DNA from 2 places in the Nocardia sp. CA-145437 genome. Region 2 is predicted to be linked to the other one. Evidence: riboswitches for the same ligand, from Rfam matches in the RefSeq annotation. Region 2 holds a riboswitch; the other holds the start of a gene.

Region 1 (11,374 bases), 2.0 Mb from region 2:
GTCGACCGCCATGGTGTCGTTCACCCGATCGGTGAGCCGCTCGAACGTCAACGCCGCCTGGCTGTGAGGATGCGGTACCGCTAGTCGGCGTCCTTGCGGGCCTTGCTGGGCTGCACGCGCGGCGGCTCATCGGGCATCTTCGGATACACCGGCGGCCACGGGGCGTCCATCAAGCCCGCGGCCATGTCCTTGTCCGACATCTCCAGCAGCGGAGTCAGCGACTGCGGGGTGCGATCGGCCCACGGGTCGCCCAGTTCGGCGACGCGGGCGGGCACGGTGGCGATCGTGAGGTCGTCGGGAACGATCGTGGCCAGCTCGTCCCACGAGATCGGGGTGGAGACCTGCGCGCCGACCTTCGGGCGGGCGCACCACGCACCGAAAACCGTTTTGTGCGGGGCATTCTGGTTGAAATCGACGAACACCCGCGAACCGCGCTCCTCTTTCCACCACGCCGCGGTGATGTCGTCGGGGTGGCGGCGTTCGAGTTCACGAGCCAGCGCGACCGCGGCGGCACGGACCTGGTAGCCGTCCCAGTTCGGTTCCAGCATCGCGTACAGGTGCAGACCGCGCGAACCGGACGTCTTCACCCGCACATCGATACCCAGTTCCGTGCACAACTCGCGGGTCGCGAACGCCGCGGCACGCAGATCGTCGAAACCGATGCCGGGGGAGGGATCCAGATCGATGCGCAGCTCATCGGTGACGCCGGTCGGCGGCAGCACGTTCCCGGCCGCGTCGAGCACCGGCGGGAACGTGGACGCCGCCTCGGCCCCGGCATGGGTGGGCCAGACGTGGAAACCCAAGCAGCCCAGATTGACCGCCCACACGATGTGCGCCATATCGACCGCGACCAGCGCGTCGCTGGTGGTGCCGTTCGGGGTGGACACGACCGTGGTCTGCAACCAGTCCGGCGCCGAGGACGGGACACGCTTCTGGAACCACGACTTGCCCGACGCCCCGTCCGGGTAGCGCTTGAGCAGCACCGGCCGCCCGCCGATGGTCCGCATGATCGGATCGGCGACGGCCAGATAGTAATTCACCAGATCCAGCTTGGTGTCCCCGCGCTTGGAGAAGTACACCTTGCCCGGATTCGACACCGGCACCGTGCGCCCGGACACCTCGATCTGCACCGAATCACTCACCGCGCGGTCCCTTTCGAATTTCTGGCCTCGGCGAAGATGTCGGCCAGCTCGGCGGGCGCGACCTCGTCGAGCTGAGCGTAGGTACACGAGTCGGGGGTGCGGTCGGTGCGGAACCGCACCAGCCGGCCGCCGTGGCGGAAACGCCCGGCCATCACATGCTCGTAGCGCACCTCCGCCACCAGCTCCGGCCGCAACGCCTCCCACGACAGATCCTTGCCGCCGGTCCAGCGGCTCACCCCGCCCGGCATCTTCCCGTCGGCCTTGGCCTGTGCGGCGGCATCGGCCCAGGAACGCCACGGATGGTTGTCCAGGGCGTGCTCGCGCAACGGGGCCAGCTCGTCGACCAGTTCCTTGCGCCGGGCCGCGGTGAACGACGACGCCACCCCGACATGATGCAGATTGCCGTCGTCGTCGAACAGGCCCAGCAGCAGCGACCCGACCCCTTGGCCGTCCTTGTGCCAGCGGAACCCGGCCACCACGCAATCGGCGGTCCGCTCATGCTTGATCTTGAGCATCACCCGCTTGTCCTGCAGATACGCCAGATCCGATGCCTTGGCCATCACCCCGTCGAACCCCGCGCCCTCGAACCGGGTGAACCAGTCCGCGGCGACATCGGGATCGTCGGTGATCGGCGTCAGATGCGTGCCCGGATGCGAGCCGTCCAGCACCGTTTCGAGCAGTGCGCGCCGCTCGGCGAACGGCCGCCCGGTCAGATCCTCATCACCCAAGGCCAGCAGGTCGAAGCCCACGAAACTCGCGGGGGTCTCCGCGGCCAGCTTCTTCACCCGTGACGCCGCCGGATGCAGCCGCTGCTGCAGCGTGTCGAAATCCAGGCCGTTCTCGGTGACGACCACGATCTCCCCGTCCACCACGCACCGCGGCGGCAGCGCCTGACCCAGGAGTTCCACCAGTTCGGGGAAATACCGGGTCAGGGGCCGATCATTGCGGGAACCCAGCTCGATCTCGGGTCCATCGCGGAACACGATGCAGCGGAAGCCGTCCCATTTCGGTTCGAACCGCAACCCCGGCTCCCGGGGCAGCTCCGACACCGATTTGGCCAGCATCGGTTTCACCGGCGGCATGACGGGCAACAGCACACGGCCTCCTCGGTTCGCGGCGGATCCGAGACCGATCGTAATGCGAACCGGTCAGTTTTCGAGCCACCCGTGCGCGTCGGCGAACGAGGTGAGCCGATCCCGAATCGTGATGATCTCCGCCGCCGTCAACTGCGGCGAGGCATCCAACAGCAGTTCGGTGATCAACCGGCGATGCTCGGCCGCGGTCATCTGCCCCGCGGCGCGATGCTCCTTACCCTTGTGCCGCACCGGCGCCGCCGGCTGACCCGGCACCACCGCCAGATTGATCGCCTTCGGACCCCGATCACCCTCGGTCACATCGAATTCGAAAACCCGCCCCTGGCGCAGCTCGTCCTCATCCAACCCGATGTCGTTGACATGCACGAACACATCCGGGCCGCCGTCTTCCGGACGGATGAACCCGAAACCCCGAGAGCTGTCGAACGACACCAATTTCCCGATGGACACCTAAACACCCGCTCCTCGTCGCCGCGTCCCTCTGGCGGTCACTCTAGTCCGCGGGCTGATCATTGTTGGAGGAAAGTGCCTTTTGCAACGAATTGAAGACCGTCAACCCCTGGCCCACCATCCCGTTGACGATCTCCGACACCCCGTCGGGACCATTGAGCACCGTCAGATTCGCCTTCGACAGCCCGCTCGCGGCCTGCTTCACGATCTCGGGCAACTGCTCGATCAGCAGCTGATCGAGCGCGATCCGATTGTTCGACGCCGCCGCCTCGGCCTGGATCCGGGTGCGGTCGGCTTCGGCCTCGGCGAGAATGCGTACCCGATCCGCCTCTGCCAGAGCGGGTTTGACCACCTCGGCCTGCAACTGCTGCTCCCGCAGCTCCGCCTGCTTGCGCGCCTGCTCGGCCTGGGCGGCCAGCACCTCCTGCATGGCGGTGGCCTGCGCGAGCGGACCCGCCTGCGCGGCTTCGGCATTGGCCTTGTCGATATCGCGCTGATACTGCGCCCGCAGGATCGCGGTCTCGCGCTGATACTCGGCCTGCTTGCGCTGGGACTCCTGCTCGGCTTGGGCGGCCAGCTGGGCGGCGGCGGCCTGCGCGATCTGCGCGTCACGCTGCACCGCGGCATTGTGCGGGGCGGCCAGGGCGGAGATGTAGCCCAGATTGCCGTCGTCGATGTGCTGGATCTGGAACGAGTCCACCCACAACCCGATATTGCTCATCTCCACCTTCGAGGCCACCAGCACCTCGTCGGCCAGCTTCTGGCGCTCGCGAATGATCTCCTCGACCGTCATCGACCCCACGATCGAGCGCAGATGACCGGAGAAGATGCGCCCGGTCAGCACGCTCATCTCCTTCTCCTGCTCGGACAGGAACCGTTGCGCCGCATTGACGATCGACTGCTCGTCATTGGCGACCTTGAACGCGATCACCGCCCGCACGTCGAGCTGGATGGCCTGTTTGGTGACGCAGCGTTCACCGATCTCGGCCTCGAACATCGCCAGCGACAGATACCGCACCTTGCGGAACAACGGCACCACCCAGGCGCCGTGACCGATGATCACCCGGAACGGCGCGCCGCCGTCCTTGCCGTGACGGCCACCGCTGACCAGCATCGCCTCATCGGGATCGGGTACGTGATAACCCAGCATCGTGTATTTCCCCTCGAACGTGGTTCCCGAGCATTTCCGTTGAATCAATCGCCCGGAAGCGGGACCCACGCAACAACATCGACGAGACGGCCGGGATGAGCGGCGACCACCAGTACCGGCGCACCGGCGGGCAGCGGCTCGTCCGCGCGCGCGATGTAGAGCTCGGTTCCCCCTCGGATGGCGACCAGTACCTCACCGAGGGCTCCCGCGCCCCGGATCGGCGAGGTCAGCGTACCGGTCAGGCCCACTACCGGGTCGGTCATCGCGATGTTCTCCTCGCCGGGGGGTTCGCTGAAAACGCCAGCGTACGCGCGCGGAGTGTGCTGCTCGGGCCGCTGCGCGGTCGCCTCATGTTTGCTACTGCTCGGTATGATTCGCTTGTCCCACCTCGGAGCGACAGTCGCGCGGCAGGAAGGACCCGCTCGTGAGCATTCCGATCCACGCCGAGAGAAAAATGTGCTGGTGTCCGCACCGACCGGCTGGCAGGCTGAAGCGGTGACCACCCCTCCGGATACCAAGGCGGCCGACTCCGCCGACGACAAGCTGGACATCGGCGTCTTCAAAATCGCCGGTGTCGTGGTGCTCGGCGCCATCATGTCGATCCTCGACGTCACGGTCGTGACCGTCGCCATCCCCACCTTCCAGCACGACTTCGACACCACCTACGCCATCGCCGCCTGGTCCATGACCGGCTACACCCTCGCGCTGGCCACCGTCATCCCCCTCACGGGCTGGGCCGCCGACCGATTCGGCACCAAACGCCTCTACATGATGGCGCTGGTGTTCTTCGTGATCGGCTCGGTGCTGTGCTCGACGGCCTGGAACATCGAGTCCCTCATCGCCTTCCGCGTCATCCAGGGTCTCGGCGGCGGCATGCTCATGCCGCTGGGTATGACGATCATGACCCACGCCGCGGGCCCCACCCGCATCGGCCGCGTCATGGCCGTGCTCGGCGTGCCCATGCTGCTGGGCCCCATCGGCGGCCCCATCCTGGGCGGCTGGCTCATCGACTCCTTCAGCTGGCACTGGATCTTCCTGATCAACCTGCCCATCGGCATCATCGCGCTGGTCCTGGCCTACACGATCTTCCCGCGCGACAATCCCGAGCCGTCGCAGAGTTTCGACTTCCTGGGCATGCTGCTCGCCTCGCCCGGCCTGGCCGCCTTCCTGTTCGGCGTGTCCTCCATCCCCGGTGAGGGCACCATCAAATCGGCCAAGGTGCTCATCCCCGCCATCATCGGCGCGGGCCTGCTGATCGCGTTCGTCTTCCACGCCCTGCGCACCGAACACCCGCTCATCGACCTGCGGCTGTTCAAGAACAAGTCGCTGCGCTACGCCGTCATGACCATGACCCTGTTCGCCATGGCGTTCTTCGGCTCCGGTCTGCTGCTGCCCTCGTATCTGCAGCAGGTGCGCGGTGAATCCACCCTGGCCGCCGGTCTGCTCATCGCACCGCAGGGTCTGGGCGCGATGCTGACCATGCCGATCGCGGGCCGCCTGGTCGACAAGATCGGGCCCGGCAAGATCGTGCTCACCGGTATCTCCATCATGACGCTGTCGATGGCCGCGTTGACCCAGGTCAAGGCCGACACCCCCTACCCGCTGCTGTGCGGGGTGCTGTTCGTCATGGGTCTGGGCATGGGCTGCACCATGATGCCGACCATGACCGCCGCCATCCAGACCCTCACCCACGGTGAGGTCGCGCGCGGTTCCACCCTGATGAACATCGTCAACCAGACCGCCGGATCCATCGGCACCGCAACCATTTCCGTGGTGCTGACCACCCTGCTCAACCACCGGCCCGAAGCCAAGCTGGCCATCGGATCGCACTACGATCCGCGCATCTCCCAGCAGGTTCCGCCGCAGGTCCTCGCCGACGGCTTCGATCAAGCCGCCCAGGCGTTCGCCCACACCTTCGTGGTGGCCACCGTGCTGCTGCTGGCGACGCTGATCCCGGCGTTCTTCCTGCCGCGCACCAAACCGGCGACCCCGGCCGCGGCCGACGCGCCCGCGGTCGTGCACTGAGATAACACCGTCGAAAGCCCACCCGGAAACCATTGTCCCGGGTGGGCTTTCGCGTTTCTCAGCGTCGCGGCCCCGACGAGGCCAGGTGCTCGGCGTAGAAGAACAGCAAGCCCGTCGCCGCCGAGATCGCCGCCAGCAGCCAGAATCGGATGATCACCGTGGTCTCCGGCCAGCCGGTCAGCTCGAAATGGTGATGGAACGGGGCCATCTTGAACACCCGGGTGCGGGTGGTGCGGAACATGACGATCTGCAAGGCCACCGACGCGATCTCGGCCACGAACAGCGCGCCGACCGCGATCATCAGCAGTTCGGTGCGCGTGGTGATCGACAGCCCCGCCAGCAGCCCGCCCAACGCCAGCGACCCCGTGTGGCCCATGAAGATCTTCGCCGGAGCCGCGTTCCACCACAGGAATCCCACGCACGCCGCCGCGCCCGCCGCGCACACCACCGACAGATCCAGCGGATCGCGCACCGTGTAGCAGCCCGGCACCGCCCTGGTCGCGCACGCGTGCGCGTACTGCCAGAACGTGATCAGCACATACGAACCCAGCGCCAACCCCACCGAACCCGCCGCCAAACCGTCCAGGCCGTCGGTGATGTCGACCGCGTTCGACCAGGCCACCACGATGATGCACGCCACCACCAGAAACCCCGCGACCGCCAGGGACACCGTGGAGATGTCGCGCACGATCGAGATCTGCTTGCTGCCCGGCGTCAGCCCCGACCCGCCGCGGAACCGCAACGCCAACACCCCGAACACCACCGCCGCGCACAACTGGCCGACGATCTTGCCCGACGCCGTCAACCCCAGCGAGCGCCGCTGCGACAATTTGATCGCGTCGTCGGCGAACCCCACCGCCCCCAATGCCGTCGCCAACCCCAGCACCAGCAGCCCCGACGCCGACGCGCCCCGCCCGTCGAAATGCCGCCCCACCTGCGTCGCCGCCCCGTACCCGCACCAGATCGCGACCAGGATCGCCAACCCGCCCATGGTCGGCGTGCCCCGTTTGGACAAATGACTCGCCGGGCCGTCCGAGCGGATCGCCTGCCCCCACCGCTGCCGCGTGAACAGCCGAATAAGCAACGGCGTCACCGTGATCGACACCACCAGTGCCACCAGCGCCGCCACCAGAATCTGCCGCATCGCACCCCCCTCGAAACCCGAAATCCGGTCACATGCTAACCGCCGCCGGAACGAAAGGGGCCCCCGTGATTGTTAGCGTGAGATATGACCACCCCGGGTGCGCGCCGCGACCAACTGCGAGAGTTCCTGCGCGACAGACGCGCCCGCATCACCCCCGACCAGGTCGGACTTCCCACCGCCGGCCGCCGCCGCACCCCCGGCCTGCGCCGCGAAGAAGTCGCCGTCCTCGCCGGAGTCGGCGTCTCCTGGTACACCTGGCTCGAGCAGGGCCGCGACATCACCGTCTCCACCGACGTCCTCGACGCCATCGCCGCCGCCCTGCTGCTCGACGGCCCCGAACGCGCCCACCTGTATGTCCTCGCCGGCCTCAACCCACCCTGCCGCTCCGGCACCGCCACCGCCGGCATCACCCCCGAGACCCGGAACCTCCTCGACGCCTGGGGCCCCCGCCCCGCCGTCCTCCGCAACCGCTACTGGACCGTGCTGGCCTACAACGACGCTGCCCGCGCCGTCTTCGGTTACGAAGCCCCCGGCCACAACTGCCTCATCACCTACTTCACCAACCCCCGCTACATGGCCATGCCCCACCACTGGACCCGCGCCGCCCCCGCCGTCGTCGCCGCCTACCGCGCCGACTCGGCCCCCTGCCCCGACGACCCCGGCTTCGACGCCGTCATCACCGACCTCGCCCGGCGCAGCCCCGAATTCGCCGACCTGTGGTCCCGCCACGACGTCGGCACCCCGGCTCAAGCCGTCAACGCCCTCCATCACCCAGAAGTCGGCGAACTCCACTTCGACACCACCACATTGACTCTCGCCGACCGCCCCGACCAACACGTCGTCCTCTACAACCCGCGCCCCGACACCGACACCGCCGAAGCCCTCGACCGCCTCCACCGCCTCCGCCTCGCGCCACCCGCGTGAAACGGTGGCGGCCGCGCAAGGTGGTGGTGTCACACCCACGATGAGTGCGCACTGTTTACCCATGGCGTGGCCCGGCACGCTGAAGCCATGACGCACAACGGGATCCGCTACGTGAACAAGATCGCCCTCATTACCGGTGGCAGCAGCGGGATGGGGCTGGCCACGGCGCAGCGCCTCATTGCCGAAGGCGCGGAGGTGATCATCACCGGGCGGGACAAGGGTCGGCTGGACGCCGCCGTCGCCGAGCTGGGGGAGCGCGCGACCGCGATCCCCGGCGATGTCACCGACGCCGAGGATCTTGCCGCGCTGGGTCGAACGGTCGGCGAGCGGTTCGGGCGGCTGGACGTGGTGTTCGTGAATGCGGGGGTCGGGGCGTTCCAGCCGTTCACCGCTGTCACCGCCGAGGAGTTCGATCGGATCGTGGGCCTCAACTTCAAGTCGGTGTTCTTCACCGTCCAGCAGGTCCTGCCGCTGGTGTCGGCGGGTGGCGCGATCGTCATCAACGCCTCGTTCGCCACCTATCGGGGTGCGCCCGGTACCGCCCTGTACACCGCCACCAAGGCCGCGGTCGATTCCTTGGCGCGGACCCTCGCGGCGGAGCTGGCGCCCCGGGGGATTCGGGTGAATTCCATCAGCCCGGGCTACACCGACACCCCCGCCTTCCGTGCCGAGACCACACCCGAGACCCAGGCCGAGGCGGCCTCGCGGGTGGCGCTCGGTCGCATCGGCACCTCCGACGATGTGGCCGCCGCGGTCGCGTTCCTGGCCTCCGCGGACGCCTCCTACATCACCGGCCAGGACCTGCTCGTCGACGGCGGGCTCACCACCGTCATTCCCTCGGCCATGGTCTGAAGCGGCTCACTGCTCGGTTTCCACCGGCCGTGGCACCGTGCGCCAGCCGACGCTGGTCACCGCCGGCTCCAGGCTCAGACGGCTCACCGCGGACTCCATCTGGCGATCGTCGCGACGATCGCCGGTGAGCTCGGCCCGCACCTGCACCCGCCCCGGGGACGTGTCGTGACTCGAGATGGACACCAGCCGCAAGTCGGTGCGCGTCAACGACTGCACCAGCAACGCCCGCACCTGCGCCTCGTGCGCGTCGTCGGTGTCGGCGTGGAAGGCGTACAACGCGTCCTGGGCGTCGGTGCCGTCGGCGAGCGGACGGTCCACCGATCGGGCGACCGTGCGCAGCGCGGTATTGACCACCACCACCGCGACCGTGCCCGCCGCGGCCGTCGAGTACATGCCCGCACCCGCCAGCGCGCCGACCGCGGCCGAACACCACAGCGTGGCAGCGGTATTGAGGCCGCGGATATTGAACCCGTCGCGCAGGATCACGCCCGCGCCCAGGAAGCCGATACCCGAAACGATCTGCGCCGCAACGCGGGTCGGGTCGGCGGTGGCGCCGTTGAAGCCGTGCGCGGACAGCAGCACGAACAGGGTCGCACCGGCGGCGACCAGTGCGTTGGTGCGCAGCCCGGCCATGCGGGCCCGGAACTGGCGCTCGAACCCGATGATCGCGCCCAACCCGACGCCGGTGGCCAGGCGGAGCAGCATTTCCCAGGTGGTCATCTCGATCTCCCAGCGGATGACGGCGCACTCGGAAGTGGACGCTACCGGGTGCGCGGCAGCGGCCTGAGGATAAGCGGAGTGTCGCCTGGTGAACGATTGGCTAACGGAACTCGGTCCGGTCCATCGGGCACGACCACCACCTCCTCGGCACACGCGCGCAACGCGACCATCGGGTCGCGTCCATGCCGGGGGAGTGGGACCGGCGGGGAATCGCCGGCACGGGTACCACCCCTCGTAAGACCTTCAGCACTCCACGGCGTAACCCGCCACCAGGGCGGGAGCCGGTCGGGGCATCCCCTTAGCTCGGGGAAGCCTGTCCTGATCCGGGGCGTCTCTCGACGTTCGGGATCGCCGGCCTGTATCCGTGAAGGAGCCTCAGCTAACGACGGCACCTTGCGTCAGCGAGTAAACACCCCGGCGCCGCGCCTCGCAACCCGATGTGACCGCGGTCGCCCGCATCCACGCCGCAACCGATCTGGTGGGAGGGTCAGGGATACATGCCGCGATAGGCGTCGATGGTCGCCACCAGATGGTCCACGATCTGATCGCGCGTGGCGCGCAGCGTGCCGTTGAGCCACGCCGAGAACATGCCCGCATTGCCGCTGGCCATGGTGACCGCGGCCAGCCGCCGCCGCACCGGATCATCGATGTGGGCGAACAGGTGATCCTGGATCAGGCGGGTGAAGGCGGGCATGACCGCGATCGTGGTCTGGCCCAGCCCCGTCGACGAATACGGCTCCACCAGGAACAGTCGCGACTTGCGCGGATCCTGCAGCACCTTGTCCACCAGCGCTTCCGACAGCGCGCGATCCCGATCGGGATCATCGGCGACCGCGAACGCCGTCATCGGATCCAGGAACTCGTCGGCGATCTGGCGGTAGAGCACGTCGAGCAGTTCGTCGCGGCTGGCGAAGGATTCGTAGAAATAGCGGTCGGTCAGCGTGGCGCGCCGGCACACCGCGCGCATGGTGACCGCGCCCGCCCCGGATTCGCCGATCAGGTCCAGTGCGGCCTCGAGCAGCGCGGTGCGGCGCGCCTCACGGCGTTCGGTGAGGGTGGTTCCGCCCCAGATGCGGGGCTCCTCGGCGGGAGGCTGCTCGGTCTGCACCGGGTCAAGAGTAATGCCCGGGCCCGGGTGTGAGCGCACACCCGGCCCCGGACCGGCTCACTTGGTGACCACGCACGCGCTGCCGAGGTTGATGCCGGTGCCGACGGTGACCGTCGCCCACTGCGAGCCGTTGTAGGTCCAGGCCTGCACGTAATGGGTGCCCGTGGAGGTCGGCGTCCAGCTCGAGGTGGCGGTGCCGCCGCTGCCCAGGCTGAACTGCTGCGGACTGAACGTCGCCGAGGCGCTGTCGTAGAGCCACACGTACTCGTTGGGGCTGCCGTTGACGGTGACCGTGTAGGCGCAGTTGGTGCCGTAGCCGCCGCCGATGCTGGTGCCGGTCGCGATGGTCACGCTGCTGACGTAGGCCGACGCGTCGGGCGCGGCGAGCACGAGCGCCGCGGCCGCGGCGAGACAGGTGGCGAACACGGACACGGCCGAGGTGCGTGAGCGGATCATTGTCGATCATCTCCCCAGATGAACGGGATGAATGAGAACCCTGCGACGCCATTGGCGCATAGAGGCAAGTGTCGGTGTTCAGCACCCGCGATAGGCGCGTATCGGACTACTCGGTGCGAACCGGTCACCCCGCCAACGCAATTCGCGATCTCCGGCAATCAGTCGGCTGCCCAGGTCCGAGGTCGAAAGGTGGGGGTTCCCCTAACAATCCCCTAATTCCTGCGCTCACAGCGCAATTCAGCTACTACATCGCTAACGTTCCGATTGTCCGAATCGCCGGGGTGACGAAGCGCAGACACCCACCGGTGA
Region 2 (11,374 bases):
GGTCGCGGCTGTCGGGCAACCGGCGGGTGGCCGTGGTCGCCGAGACCGATCGGCAGGTCACGTTCGCGTCGGAGACGGCGGCGCGGGGCCGGGGCGCGGAGGTCGCCGCGCAGGCGAGTTTCGCCTACCTCACCGGCCGGGCCCGGCTGGCCGCGCGGGCGCGGATCGCGCCGGTGGCGGTCACCCTGCGGGAACGCGCGCCCCGACGACACGGCCCCTACCGGGAGTTCTTCGGCACGGCGGCAGTGGATTTCGGGGCCGAGGTCGACAGCCTGACGTTGCGCCGCGCGGACCTCGACCGGCCGCAGCATTCGGCCGATCCGGGCCTGGCCGCCGTGCTGCGACGCGGCGCGGCCGTCGCCACCCTGTCCACGCCGCCCGCCCGGGCCTGGGTCGATCTACTTGCGGCCGAACTCGATTCACTGAGCGATCCGGCCCCACCCGGACCGGATCGCGACACCGCGGGCTTCCGGGCGACGGTGTCCCTCGACACCGTCTCACTATCCGATATCGCGCGCCGGCTGGGTGCCAGCCCGCGCACCGTGCAGCGGCGGCTGGCCGCGGCCGGAACCAGCTGGAGTCGGGAGCTGGCGAATGCTCGCCGCCGGGCCGCGTGGTGACGGTCGGCCGTGAACACTCGATCCGATTGTCACGACAGCATTCTCATGGCCCGGTTCGCGTTGGAGCGGGCGGTGCGGGCCGGACTCGACGCCGACCGGATCGCCCGGACGGCGGGCGTGCCCGCCTGGCGCGACGGCGGTGAGGGCACCCGGGTGTCGTCCCGGTATTGCCTGCGGGTGTGGGAGCTGATCGAGCGCGAGACCGGGGATCCCGATATCGCGCTGCGCGTGTCCGACGAGAGCACCACCGGTGAGTTCGGGCTGCTCGAATATCTGTTCCTGTCCGCGGCCACGCTCGGCGACGCGCTCGAGGCGTGCGTGCGCCATACCGGCAGTCTCACCACGAGTCACGGCTTCCGCGTCGCGCGCCGCGACGAGCAGGAGGTCTGCTACGAGGTGCGGTCGGCGGTGGACGACTGCCGGGGCCGGGAACTGTTGATACAGGCGGCTTTCGCGCTGCTCGTGGGGCGGGCGCGGGCCGCCACCCGCTGCCCCGTGGTGCCGGCGCGGGTGAGTTTCCGGCAGGCCGCGCCCGCCGATCTCGCCACCGTCACCGAGCTGTTCGGCACCCGCGCAATCGATTTCGACGCCCCGGCGGACGCGCTGACGCTGCGGGCCGCAGATCTGGCGCTGCCGATGAAGTCGGCCGATCCGGAGCTGACGGCGGTGCTGCTGACCTACGCGGCCACCCTGCCCGCCACCCCGGAGGTCGGGGTGACCTGGCTCGAGCAGCTCGGCGACGCCATCGATCTGGCTCTCGCCGATGGCGCGGCGACGCTGGAAGTGGTTGCGCGGCGGCTGCTGACGTCACCGAGATCACTCCAGCGCCGGCTGTCCGAGGCCGGAACCACTTGGCGGCGTGAGGTGGATCACGCACGCCGCCGCAGATTGCAACGCGCCGAACACCTTCCACGCGCCCAGCAGGCGGAATTCCTGGGTTACGCGGATCCGGCGAGCCTGCGCCGGGCGGTGCAGCGGTGGCGGGACCGGGCTGATCCGGAACCCGAAGACCCCCGCTGAGGAGCCGAAATCGCACCTACCGTACGGTATTCCGGCAACCTCACAGCAAGGTTGGCGTGTCCCGGACCGGTTTGGCGCTTTCGGAACTCCCGCGCGGGGCGGACGGAAATCAGACTGGACGGAAACGCCAGGACACTGTCACGCGTTCCCCCGGACCGGTACTCGATTGGAGCTTCCTCGTGCCCCACACCGCAGAAACCGCCACCGCCTACGTCGTCACCGCCGTGGAGGCCAAGGGCACCGCCACCCGGCACGACTTCGATATCAAGTCTATCGTGAGCACCACTCACAACCTCACCGAGAGCTGGGATTTCCACACCGTGGACCCGAACATGTTCTGGAACATCGTCGCCACGTTCCTCGAGCACTGAGATCGGTTCCCGCGCGCGTCAGATGCCGTCGACCGAGAGCGTCGCGTTCATCAGATTCATGGCCGCTGCGCACGGATCGAGCTGCGCGGTGTGATCGCGGTTCCGCACCCACCAGGTGACGGTGCCGGTATCGGCCACCGTCACCGCGCAACCACCCGGATCCGCCGGATCCCGCCAGTACATGCCGCCGAAGTTCCGCACCACGAGCCGCTCCACGCGGTATCCGAAGCGGTCGGCGATCCGCACCTCCCGCGCGAGCGTGTCGTCCCGCAGCCAGGCATAGGTGATGTCGACCACGCCGCCACCGTGATTCGTGGCGGTCCAGTCGCACACCGTGGGCTCGCTCTGCCGCCGCATACCGGTGACGCCGATGGCGGCGGCCAGCTTCTGATCCTCCAGGGGGCCACAGCCCGCCAGCAGGTTCGGATCGGCCGCGGGACGGGAGTCGGCCTGCCGGTCGGCGTGCGAACACCCGGACAGGGCGGCGATCACCAAGGCCGCCACCGTGATTCGCACTCCGCGGCGCGCCATCAACTCTGCCCCGCCTGTGTCAGGGTGGCCGCGGCCAGCTGCTCCACGCCCTGGCAGGCGCGCTCGCTCGACCGTTCGGACCAGTCGATGAAGTCGGTGTCGCCGAATGCCACCGCGACCTCACAGGATTGCGCGCCCCGCCATTCGATGCCCGGCTGTCCGGCGATCCGGACGGTGGCGGGACTGCCGGTGGTGACCTGGTCGCGGCGGTCCTGCAGCGAGCTGCCCCGGAACCAGTGGAAGGTGACGGCGTAGTCGCCGCCCGCGGCGGGCTGCCAGGCGCAGCCGATCGGATTGGCCGAAACCCGTTGCGCACCGGTCGATCCCGTGGCCTCGACCACCTCGGCGTCGGATGCGCCGCCACACAGGCCGATGGTGTCGGGAGACGGCGCGGCCGCCTTCGGCGCGGCGCTCGCGGTCGCCGCGGCCCGCTGATCCGAGGAGTACCTGCACCCCGCGACCGCCAGCCCGATCAAGGCGATCCCCACCGCCACGCGCGTCGCTCTCGTCACGCGGACCAGACTAGGCGAATCGGACCGGTCGTGCGCGTACACACTTTGACAACTCATCGGGGCTTTACTACCGTCGATAACGCACCTCGATAGGCGAGGCTCCTGCACGAACACAGGCCACTGATCTGACGACGTCGAGAGACGCCCAAGGTTAGGACAGATTTCCCCGGATTAAGGGGTAATCCAAAGTGGCTTTCCGATTCGGAACACGTCGTGCAGTGCCGAAGCTCTGACGAGAGGGGTGTGCGTCCTCCCCGGATTCCCCGGGTCGACCTCCCCCGTGTGCGCTGATGAGTCCGCGTATGAGCTGTGTGAGGAGGTGCCGGTCGGATGACAACCGATGACGACCCCGGACCTCCTGTCGCGCACTCGTAATTTCCCGGTATTCGGCGCCGCCCCCATCACCCTTTCGCGTGATTCGGTGTGCGCCTATTTCCGCGCGCCCTTTGTCGATTAGATGCGGATTCATCCAATGACGCTCCAGATCACCATTCCCAACCGTCCCGAAACACGGCAGCCGACGCCGCGTCCGCGAAACCGGCTGCGCGCCGTCGACTTTCTGGTGCTCGGCGCGGCCGTGTTCCTGATCGCCGTGGCGCTGCGGCTGTTCCGCGACATGTCGGTGCCGTGGACGCCGGGCTCCGGACCGGAATCGGTGTCGACCGATCCCCGGGAACTGCCGTACTACGCGGCGCGCACCACGCTGCGGATGTTCCTGGGGCTGGCGGCCTCGATCCTGTTCACGCTGGTCGTCGGCCAGTGGGCGGCGCATTCGCGGCGGGCCGAGAAGGTGCTGGTCCCGATGGTGGACGTGCTGCAATCGGTGCCGGTGCTGGCGCTGGTCTCCATCACGGTGTCCGCATTCGTGGCGCTGTTCCGCGGCTCCTTCCTGGGCGCGGAGGCGGTGTGCGTGTTCGCCATCTTCACCGCGATGGCCTGGAACATGACCTTCGCCTACTACCAGGCGGTGCGCACCCTCCCGCGGGAGCTCGACGACGCCGCCCGCATGCTGCGGCTCACCCGCTGGCAGCGGTTGTGGCAGCTGGAGGTGCCGGCCGCCATGGTGCCGTTGATCTGGAACGGGATGATGAGCTTCGGCGGCGCCTGGTTCATGCTCGCCGCGTCCGAGGTGATCACGGTGTCCGGGCGGGAAGAGGCGCTGCCGGGCATGGGCAGCTTCATCGCGGCGGCGACCTCGCAGGGGCAGGTCTCGCGACTGCTGCTGGGCGCGCTGGTCATGGTGGCCACCATCGTCGTCGTGAACGTGCTGTTCTGGCGGCCGCTCACCGCGTGGTCGGAGCGGTTCCGGGTGGAGCACACCGAAAGCGCCGAAGTCCCACGCAGTCTCGTGCTGGACCTGCTGCGGCGCAGCACGGTGCCGGGGCGGCTGGCGCGGGTGACACGACCGGTCGGTGAGGGGATCGATCGCGTCATGCGAGTGTTCGGGCGCAGCACCCGGTCCGCCTACGACGACCGTCCCGGCGGCCGGGCCGGGGACGTGGTCTTCTTCGGGCTGCTGCTGGCGGCGCTGGCCTGGGGCACCTGGACGCTGGCCGCCTACTTCGAAAGGACCGTCGGGCTGGCCGAATTCGGGCCCGCCACGCTCATGGGCCTGGCGAGTCTGAGCCGGGTGATCGTGCTGCTGGTGATGTCCACCGTGGTGTGGGTGCCGGTCGGGGTGTGGATCGGGTTGAACCCGCGGGTGTGCCGGTTCGCGCAGCCGGTGGTGCAGGTGCTGGCCAGTTTCCCGGCGCAGTTCCTGTTCATCTTCGTGATCGCGGCGCTCACCTGGACCGGCGTCTCGCTGAACATCGGCGGCATCGTGCTGATGGCTCTGGGCGCGCAGTGGTACGTGCTGTTCAACGTGATCGCCGCGGCCGGGCAGATCCCGACCGATCTGCGCGAGGCCATGGACGATCTCGGCGTGCACGGGTGGCTGCGGTGGAAGTCGTTGATCCTGCCCGCGATCGCCCCCGGCTATGTGGTCGGCGCGATCACCGCGTTCGGCGGGGCCTGGAACGCCACGCTGGTCGGCGAGGTGGTCGAGGCGGGCGGCACCCATCTGCAGGCATACGGGCTGGGCGCGTACATCACCAATGCCACCGCGGCGGACATGTTTCCGAAGGTGCTGCTGGGCACCGTGGTGATGAGCGTCGTCACCGTGACCATCAACCGGCTGGTGTGGCGTCGGCTGCAGCGCCGGGCCGAACAGCGTTTCTCGTTGAACTGAAACCGTTTTCGAAAGGAGGACAACCATGTCCACCCCCATCATCACCGTCGACCGCGTCAGCAAGCACTACACCGGGCCCACCGGTGCGCCGCTGCCGGTGCTCTCGGAGGTCTCGCTGGAGCTGCGCGAGAGCGAGATCGTCGCGCTGATCGGGCGGTCCGGGTCCGGCAAGTCCACGCTGCTGCGGATCATGGCCGGACTGGTCGCCCCGACGTCGGGATCCGCACGGCTGCACGGCGAGCGGATCACCGCGCCGCATCCGAGCGCCGCCATGGTGTTCCAGAACTTCGCGCTGCTGCCGTGGCTGACCGTGCGGCAGAACATCGAGCTCGGGCTGCGCGCCCAGGGCATGCCGAGCCGGGAACGCGCCGAACGGGTCACCGACGCCATCGACATGATCGGCCTCGGCGGCTTCGAGAACGCCTGTCCCAAGGAGCTTTCCGGCGGAATGCGCCAGCGCGTCGGCTTCGCGCGGGCCCTGGTGCTGCGACCCGAGGTCCTGCTCATGGACGAGCCGTTCTCCGCGCTGGACGTGCAGACCGCCGAGAACCTGCGGGGCGAGCTCATGCGGCTGTGGACCGAGACCGCCTTCCCCACCCGGACCATGCTGATGATCACCCACAATATCGAGGAGGCCGTCCTGCTCGCGGACCGAATCCTGGTGCTGGACAATGATCCCGGGCGAATCAAGGGCGAGATCCGGGTGCCGCTGGATCCGCCGCGCGACCCGCGCGCCGCCGGGTTCCAGGCGCTGACGGACCGGGCCTACCGGCTGCTGGTCGAGGGCAGCAAACGGAGGCTCGACCGCGACGCGGCCTGAGCAGGAGGAGGTCAGTCCGCGCGGCGGGCTCGGGCACGGCGTTTGCCTTCGTGCATGGCCTGCACCCGCGCCACCGGGATGGTGTGGCCCTCCGCGATGAGATCCGCCGGGAGCGTTTGCGGTTCGGGCATCGCCTCGGCCCACGGATCCCGGTCGCCGAGGATGGCGGCGGCGGTGCGCACGGTGAAATCGCGCGGATCGATCTCCGGCAGGTCGGCCCAGCCGACCGGGAACGACACCGTCGCGCCCGGCCGCACCCGCGGGCTGTACACCGACACCACCGTCGCCCCGCCGGCCCGGGTGGAATCCAGGAAAACCTTGCCGCCCCGGTCTTCTCGAATGAAGGCCGTGGTGGCCAGGTCCGGGTCGAGCCGTTCGGCCCGCGCAGCGATGGCCCGGGTGGCGGCCGCCGCGTCCTCGATATCGACCCCCGCCCGCACGGGCACGAAGATGTGCACCCCCTTGGACCCGCTGGTCTTCACCGCCCCCGCCAGCCCGTCGTCCGTCAGCGCCCGCCGAATCAGCTCGGCCGCGGCCACCGCCCGCGAAAACGGCTGTCCCGGTTCGGGATCGATATCCAGCACCAGATGCGTGGGCCCACCGGAGTAGTCGACCAGATCCTCCGCCAGCAGCAGCGTGACGTGGTACTCCACCGCCCGCTGATTCCCGAACCACAACAGTGTCCGCACCTCATCGCACAAGGCGTACGACACTTCCCGTTTGGAGCTCCCCGCCCACAAGGTCTTCCGCCGCACCCACTCCGGCGTGTACTTCGGCAGATTCTTCTGCATGAACGGCTCCTGTCCCGGCCGCACCCGCACCACCGACAACGGCCGGTCCCGCAGCGCCCCCACCATCCGCTCCCCCACCGCTTCGAGATAGTCGATCAGCTCCCCCTTGGTGGCCCCCGTCCCGTCGAACAGGGGACTGTCCAGACTGGAGAACTTCAGACCGGCCCGCGCGTCTTCGCCCATCGGCCCACCATGCGCCCCCACCGCACCCCCGTCAACCACCCCGGCCGGGTCCGCGATCACCGGTGAGGGGAGACCGAACCTAACATCGTGCGGATTCACCGGCGAGAGCAACAATCTGTCACCCTCGCGGCGGTCCGCGGGAGGAGCCTCGTTCACTAGGGTCGGAAGCATCAGGCAGCGTCGCCGACTGAATCACCGGTCTGGCCGCACGTCGTCCACCCGAGCTCCCGACCCAGGAACGGTGGAGAATGCCCGAAACCCGTCGCAGTCCCGTCCTGGTCGGACGGGCATCGCAGCTGGCCGACCTTCGTGAGCTCGTCCTCGATCAGAACATCCGGTTGCTCACCGTGACCGGGGGCGCCGGTGTCGGCAAGAGCCGGTTGGCCGCCACCGCCGTGCGGAATGCCGAGAGTCGGTTCATATCAGTCGATTTGGCCGAGACCAGCGAGGGCGAGCAAGCCTGGGGGACGATCCTGGACGCACTGGGTCGCCCGGCCGAGCCGCACACCACCCCGCCCGGACCGGATGCCGTGGCGGCGCGAATCGGCGTGGAACCGATGATTCTGCTGGCCGACAATTGCGATCTCGTCGCCCGCGATCTCGCGGCCGGACTGTCCGCGGTACTGGCCCGGTGTCCGGGGCTGACCGTGGTCGCGACCAGCCGCCACGCTCTCGACCTGTATCAGGAGGTGCTCTACCTGGTTCCGCCGCTGTCCATCGCCTCCGACGGGTCCGAGGCCAGTCCCGCCGCTCAGCTCTTGTGGAACTGCGTCGAAACCCGGTTCCGCGACGCGGCCATCGCCGCGGACCGATCGCAGCTCGAGCAGATCGCGGCCGAATTGGACGGCGTACCGGTGGGATTGGAGCTCGCCGCGACCGCGGTTGGGAGACTCGGAGCCGAACGAACGCTGGATCGGATCCGCTCCGGGCAACAGCTGCCGCCCTCGCCGTTCGTCGATGTCCCGTCGCGGCACCGCAGCATTCGCGCATGCGTGGAGTGGGCGCTGAGCGATCTCGACGAGATGGGCCTCTTCGTGCTGCTGCACGTCGCCGCTTCCAGCGTCCTCACCGATCTCGAGGAGGTGCTGCTGCTCAGCGGCGAGCGGGGTGATCCGATCGCCGGCAAGCTCGCCGAGCTCGTGGACCGCAGCCTGCTCGACCACTCGGTCGCCGAGAACGGTCACTACACCTATGCGATCTCGGGCTTCACCCGGTCGTTCTGCCGCCAGTTGCTGTTCGAGGATCGGGTCCTCGCGAAACGAGTGCGCTTCCGGCGCGCCGAGGGACTCCGTCTGCTGGCCCGCGAGATCACTCGGCTGCTCGCCGAGCCGGACGGCCGCGCCGAGGCGCTACGCCTGATCGACCGCTGGCTGCCGGACATCGTCGCCACCGTCCGGTACCTGATCGACCACGACGCGTATAGGGACGCCATCGAGCTGCTGTCCGAGCTGGAGGACGTCTGGATCGAACGGGGACTGCTCGCCGATGCCGAGGCCATCGTGGCCACCCTGCTGGCGGCGGTCGACTCCGGAGCCCACCCGCCCACGCTGATGGCCGCGGGTCGTGAGCTCCTGGGCCGCTGGGCACTGCGATCCGGGCGTTTCGAGGACGCGAAACGACTGCTCGCACCGGTCGTCTCCGCCCGGAATACCGACACCCGCCGTACCGACCCCGGCCTTGTCCATCGGGCGGGCCGCGCTCTGGCCCAGGTCCATCACGAGACCGGAAAGCCCCAGCGGGCCCGCACGCTGCTCGCTCGATTCCCCTCGGCCGCAGCCTCACCCGCGGAGCAGCCGGTCGCCGCACTCATGGAGGCGGTGATCGGACTCGGAGACGTGCCGCTAGAGGACGACGAAACCTGGTCGGCCCTGCGTGATCACGCGGCCGCCCTGCCCCGCCGCCGTGATCGGCTGACAGTCCTGAACACGCTCGGCCGGACCCTGCTGCGCGCCCGGTTGCCGCATCGCGCGCTGGAAGTCTTCCATCTCGTGCTGCGGACACCAGAACCGGTGATGAGCCTGCTGGAAATGGTGACGGCGCTGGAAGGCTGCGCCCGGGCCTACGATGCCGCCGGCGTCGAGTATTCCGAACAGACACACCGGCTTTCGGCGGCGGCCCACTGGATCCGGGCCAGCTGTTCGCTGTCCCGGATCGCGGGGAATTCGGCCGATCCGGCGGTGAGCACCATCGGCGCGGTACTCGACATCGACGAGGCCATCGCCTACGCGCTGTCCATACCGCTGCTGTCGCGCGCCGATCTGGGATCTCCGCTGCTGTCCCGGCTGACCAAGCGGCAGCTCGAGACGGCGCTGCTGGTCGCCGAGGGCATGACCAACCGCATGATCGCCAATCGCCTGGGGATCGCCGAATGGACGGTCGTGAACCACCTGCGGCAGGTCATGACGAGGCTGGACTGCCCCAGCCGATTACACGTCGCGCTGGTCATCGAACGCGAGACCCAGCAGCCCGCGTGACGAGTCCACCGCGTGGCGGCCGGGGCGACGCCGACCCGGCCACCACGGGCGGTATCACCGAACCGTCCCGGCCGGCCGACGCAGGAGGTCGAGTTCCTCCTCGAGATCGACCGGCGCGGTGTTGGTGAAGATCACGTGGTCGATACCCCGGCCCGCGAGCACGGCCGGATCCTCGCCGATCTGCCGGTCGTGGGCGGGGCTACTCCGAGATCCATGGTGTTCTCCTCGATCACCGGAGCGTGCGGAAGGTCGCTCGAATGTCCTCGATGACGGCGTCGGGGTTCTCCCACGGGGTGAAGTGGCCGCCGTGTTCGTGCGCGCCGATATGGACCGGGTTGTACCAACCGCGGTGGCGCGCATCGTCGAGGAAGACCCGGGCACGGTTGGCCGTGGTCACGTCGGGCGGGTTCTCGAAGCCGAGGAAGGTGAAACCCGTTGGCGCCTCGATGATCGGCGTGCGGTCGTGGGCGGGCGTCCACGGGTAGCGGTTGGCATTGATATAGGCGCGGATCGACGTGGTGATGGTGTTGCCGACCCACCACATGGTGGCGTTGGCGAGCAGATGGTCACGGGGGAAGACGCTTTCGACATCCCCGCCCGATTCACTCCATTCGGTCCAGCGCCGCAGAATCCACGACAGCATGCCGACCGGCGAGTCCGCCAAGCCGAACGACAGGTTCTGGGAATCGAGGATGTGGACCGCGCTGTGGGAGGCGTAGCGGTATTGGAACGCGAGGATGCCGTCCCGGATCTCGTCGGGGACCCCCGGCGGGACCATGAACCCGCCGGTGCCGTCCCAGGGCCGTTCACCCTGGAACACGTCCAGGTGTACGGGGTGCCCGAGCCAGATGCCGTGCAGGTCGGCGGCTCGCGCGTGGCCGAGTTGCGCGGTCACCAGCGCCCCGTAGTCGGCGCCGCCGGCCGCGTACTTCCCGAAGCCGAGATGGTCGGTCATCAGGCTGTGCCAGAGTTCGGACATCTTCCAGAAGTTCAGGTCCGTCCGCCCGGTGGGCGCGGAGAACCCGAAGCCGGGCAGCGAGGGCACGATCACCTCGAAGGCGTCGGCCGGATCGCCGCCGTAGCTGCCGGGATCGGCCAGCTGCTTGACGACCCGGGACCATTCCCGGAAGCTCCAGGGCCAGCCGTGGGTCAGGATCAACGGAATCGGCGCGGGGCCCCGGCCCGGTTCCCGGAGATAGTGGATCGGGACGCCGTCGACGATCGCACGGTAGTTGTCGTAGCTGTTGATCTCGGCTTCGGCGGCGCGCCAATCGAATTCGTCGATCCAGTACGCGACGAGCTCCTTCATGTACGCGACGCTGGTGCCGTAATAGGTCTCTTCTTCCCGGATATCGGCGGGCCAGCGGGTCGCGAGCAGGCGCGCCTTCAAGTCGTCGAGCGTCTCCTGCGGAACCGCGACCACGAACTTCTCCGGCGCAGCCGCGGTCACGGAAGCGGCTGTCCTGTCGTCGGTTACGGTCACTTGACTCGCCGCCTGATGGTCATCGGCATGCCGCCCTCCGGCCCGAGCACCCCGCGCATCCGCCATTTCGGGGTGTAGCCGGGGATCCGCTCGGGAGCGAACAGCCGAGCCAGGGTGACCAGCAGGATCTGCGCCTCCAGATAGGCGAAGCTCTTGCCGATGCATACCCTGGGTCCGGCCGAGAAGGGATGGAAGGCGAAGGGGTGCATGCTCTTCTCGGCATTGTCGGCCCATCGGTCCGGATCGAATCGCTCCGGATCGGTCCAGAAATCGGGATGCCGATGGGTGAGGTAGGGTGCGACCACCACGATCGAACCGGGTTGCGCCACATACGATCCT

The links. A riboswitch is a leader RNA that binds a small molecule or an ion and turns the genes downstream of it on or off. The one in region 2 is predicted to bind magnesium.
Region 1: another riboswitch for magnesium. It lies ahead of ACQPYY_RS16875 (MgtC/SapB family protein); the one in region 2 lies ahead of ACQPYY_RS26210 (ABC transporter permease).

What each region holds. Positions count from the first base shown of each region.
Region 1 covers NZ_CP191204.1:3,616,854-3,628,227, forward strand. Annotated here, with positions in the region: gene ACQPYY_RS16830 (DNA polymerase domain-containing protein) at 81-1,142, opposite strand; gene ACQPYY_RS16835 (ATP-dependent DNA ligase) at 1,139-2,239, opposite strand; gene ACQPYY_RS16840 (cold-shock protein) at 2,291-2,686, opposite strand; gene ACQPYY_RS16845 (SPFH domain-containing protein) at 2,730-3,836, opposite strand; gene ACQPYY_RS16850 (hypothetical protein) at 3,881-4,099, opposite strand; gene ACQPYY_RS16855 (DHA2 family efflux MFS transporter permease subunit) at 4,332-5,861, shown strand; gene mraY (phospho-N-acetylmuramoyl-pentapeptide-transferase) at 5,920-7,005, opposite strand; gene ACQPYY_RS16865 (helix-turn-helix transcriptional regulator) at 7,090-7,929, shown strand; gene ACQPYY_RS16870 (SDR family NAD(P)-dependent oxidoreductase) at 8,017-8,781, shown strand; gene ACQPYY_RS16875 (MgtC/SapB family protein) at 8,788-9,501, opposite strand; M-box (ykoK) riboswitch at 9,722-9,895, opposite strand; gene ACQPYY_RS16880 (TetR/AcrR family transcriptional regulator) at 9,989-10,609, opposite strand; gene ACQPYY_RS16885 (hypothetical protein) at 10,667-11,065, opposite strand.
Region 2 covers NZ_CP191204.1:5,626,838-5,638,211, forward strand. Annotated here, with positions in the region: gene ACQPYY_RS26185 (AraC family transcriptional regulator ligand-binding domain-containing protein) at 1-620, shown strand, start outside; gene ACQPYY_RS26190 (AraC family transcriptional regulator ligand-binding domain-containing protein) at 666-1,640, shown strand; gene ACQPYY_RS26195 (hypothetical protein) at 1,820-2,011, shown strand; gene ACQPYY_RS26200 (DUF3558 family protein) at 2,030-2,527, opposite strand; gene ACQPYY_RS26205 (DUF3558 family protein) at 2,542-3,054, opposite strand; M-box (ykoK) riboswitch at 3,133-3,302, shown strand; gene ACQPYY_RS26210 (ABC transporter permease) at 3,527-5,284, shown strand; gene ACQPYY_RS26215 (ABC transporter ATP-binding protein) at 5,310-6,104, shown strand; gene ACQPYY_RS26220 (DNA polymerase domain-containing protein) at 6,116-7,078, opposite strand; gene ACQPYY_RS26225 (ATP-binding protein) at 7,327-9,552, shown strand; gene ACQPYY_RS26230 (epoxide hydrolase family protein) at 9,782-11,002, opposite strand; gene ACQPYY_RS26235 (cytochrome P450) at 11,032-11,374, opposite strand, start outside.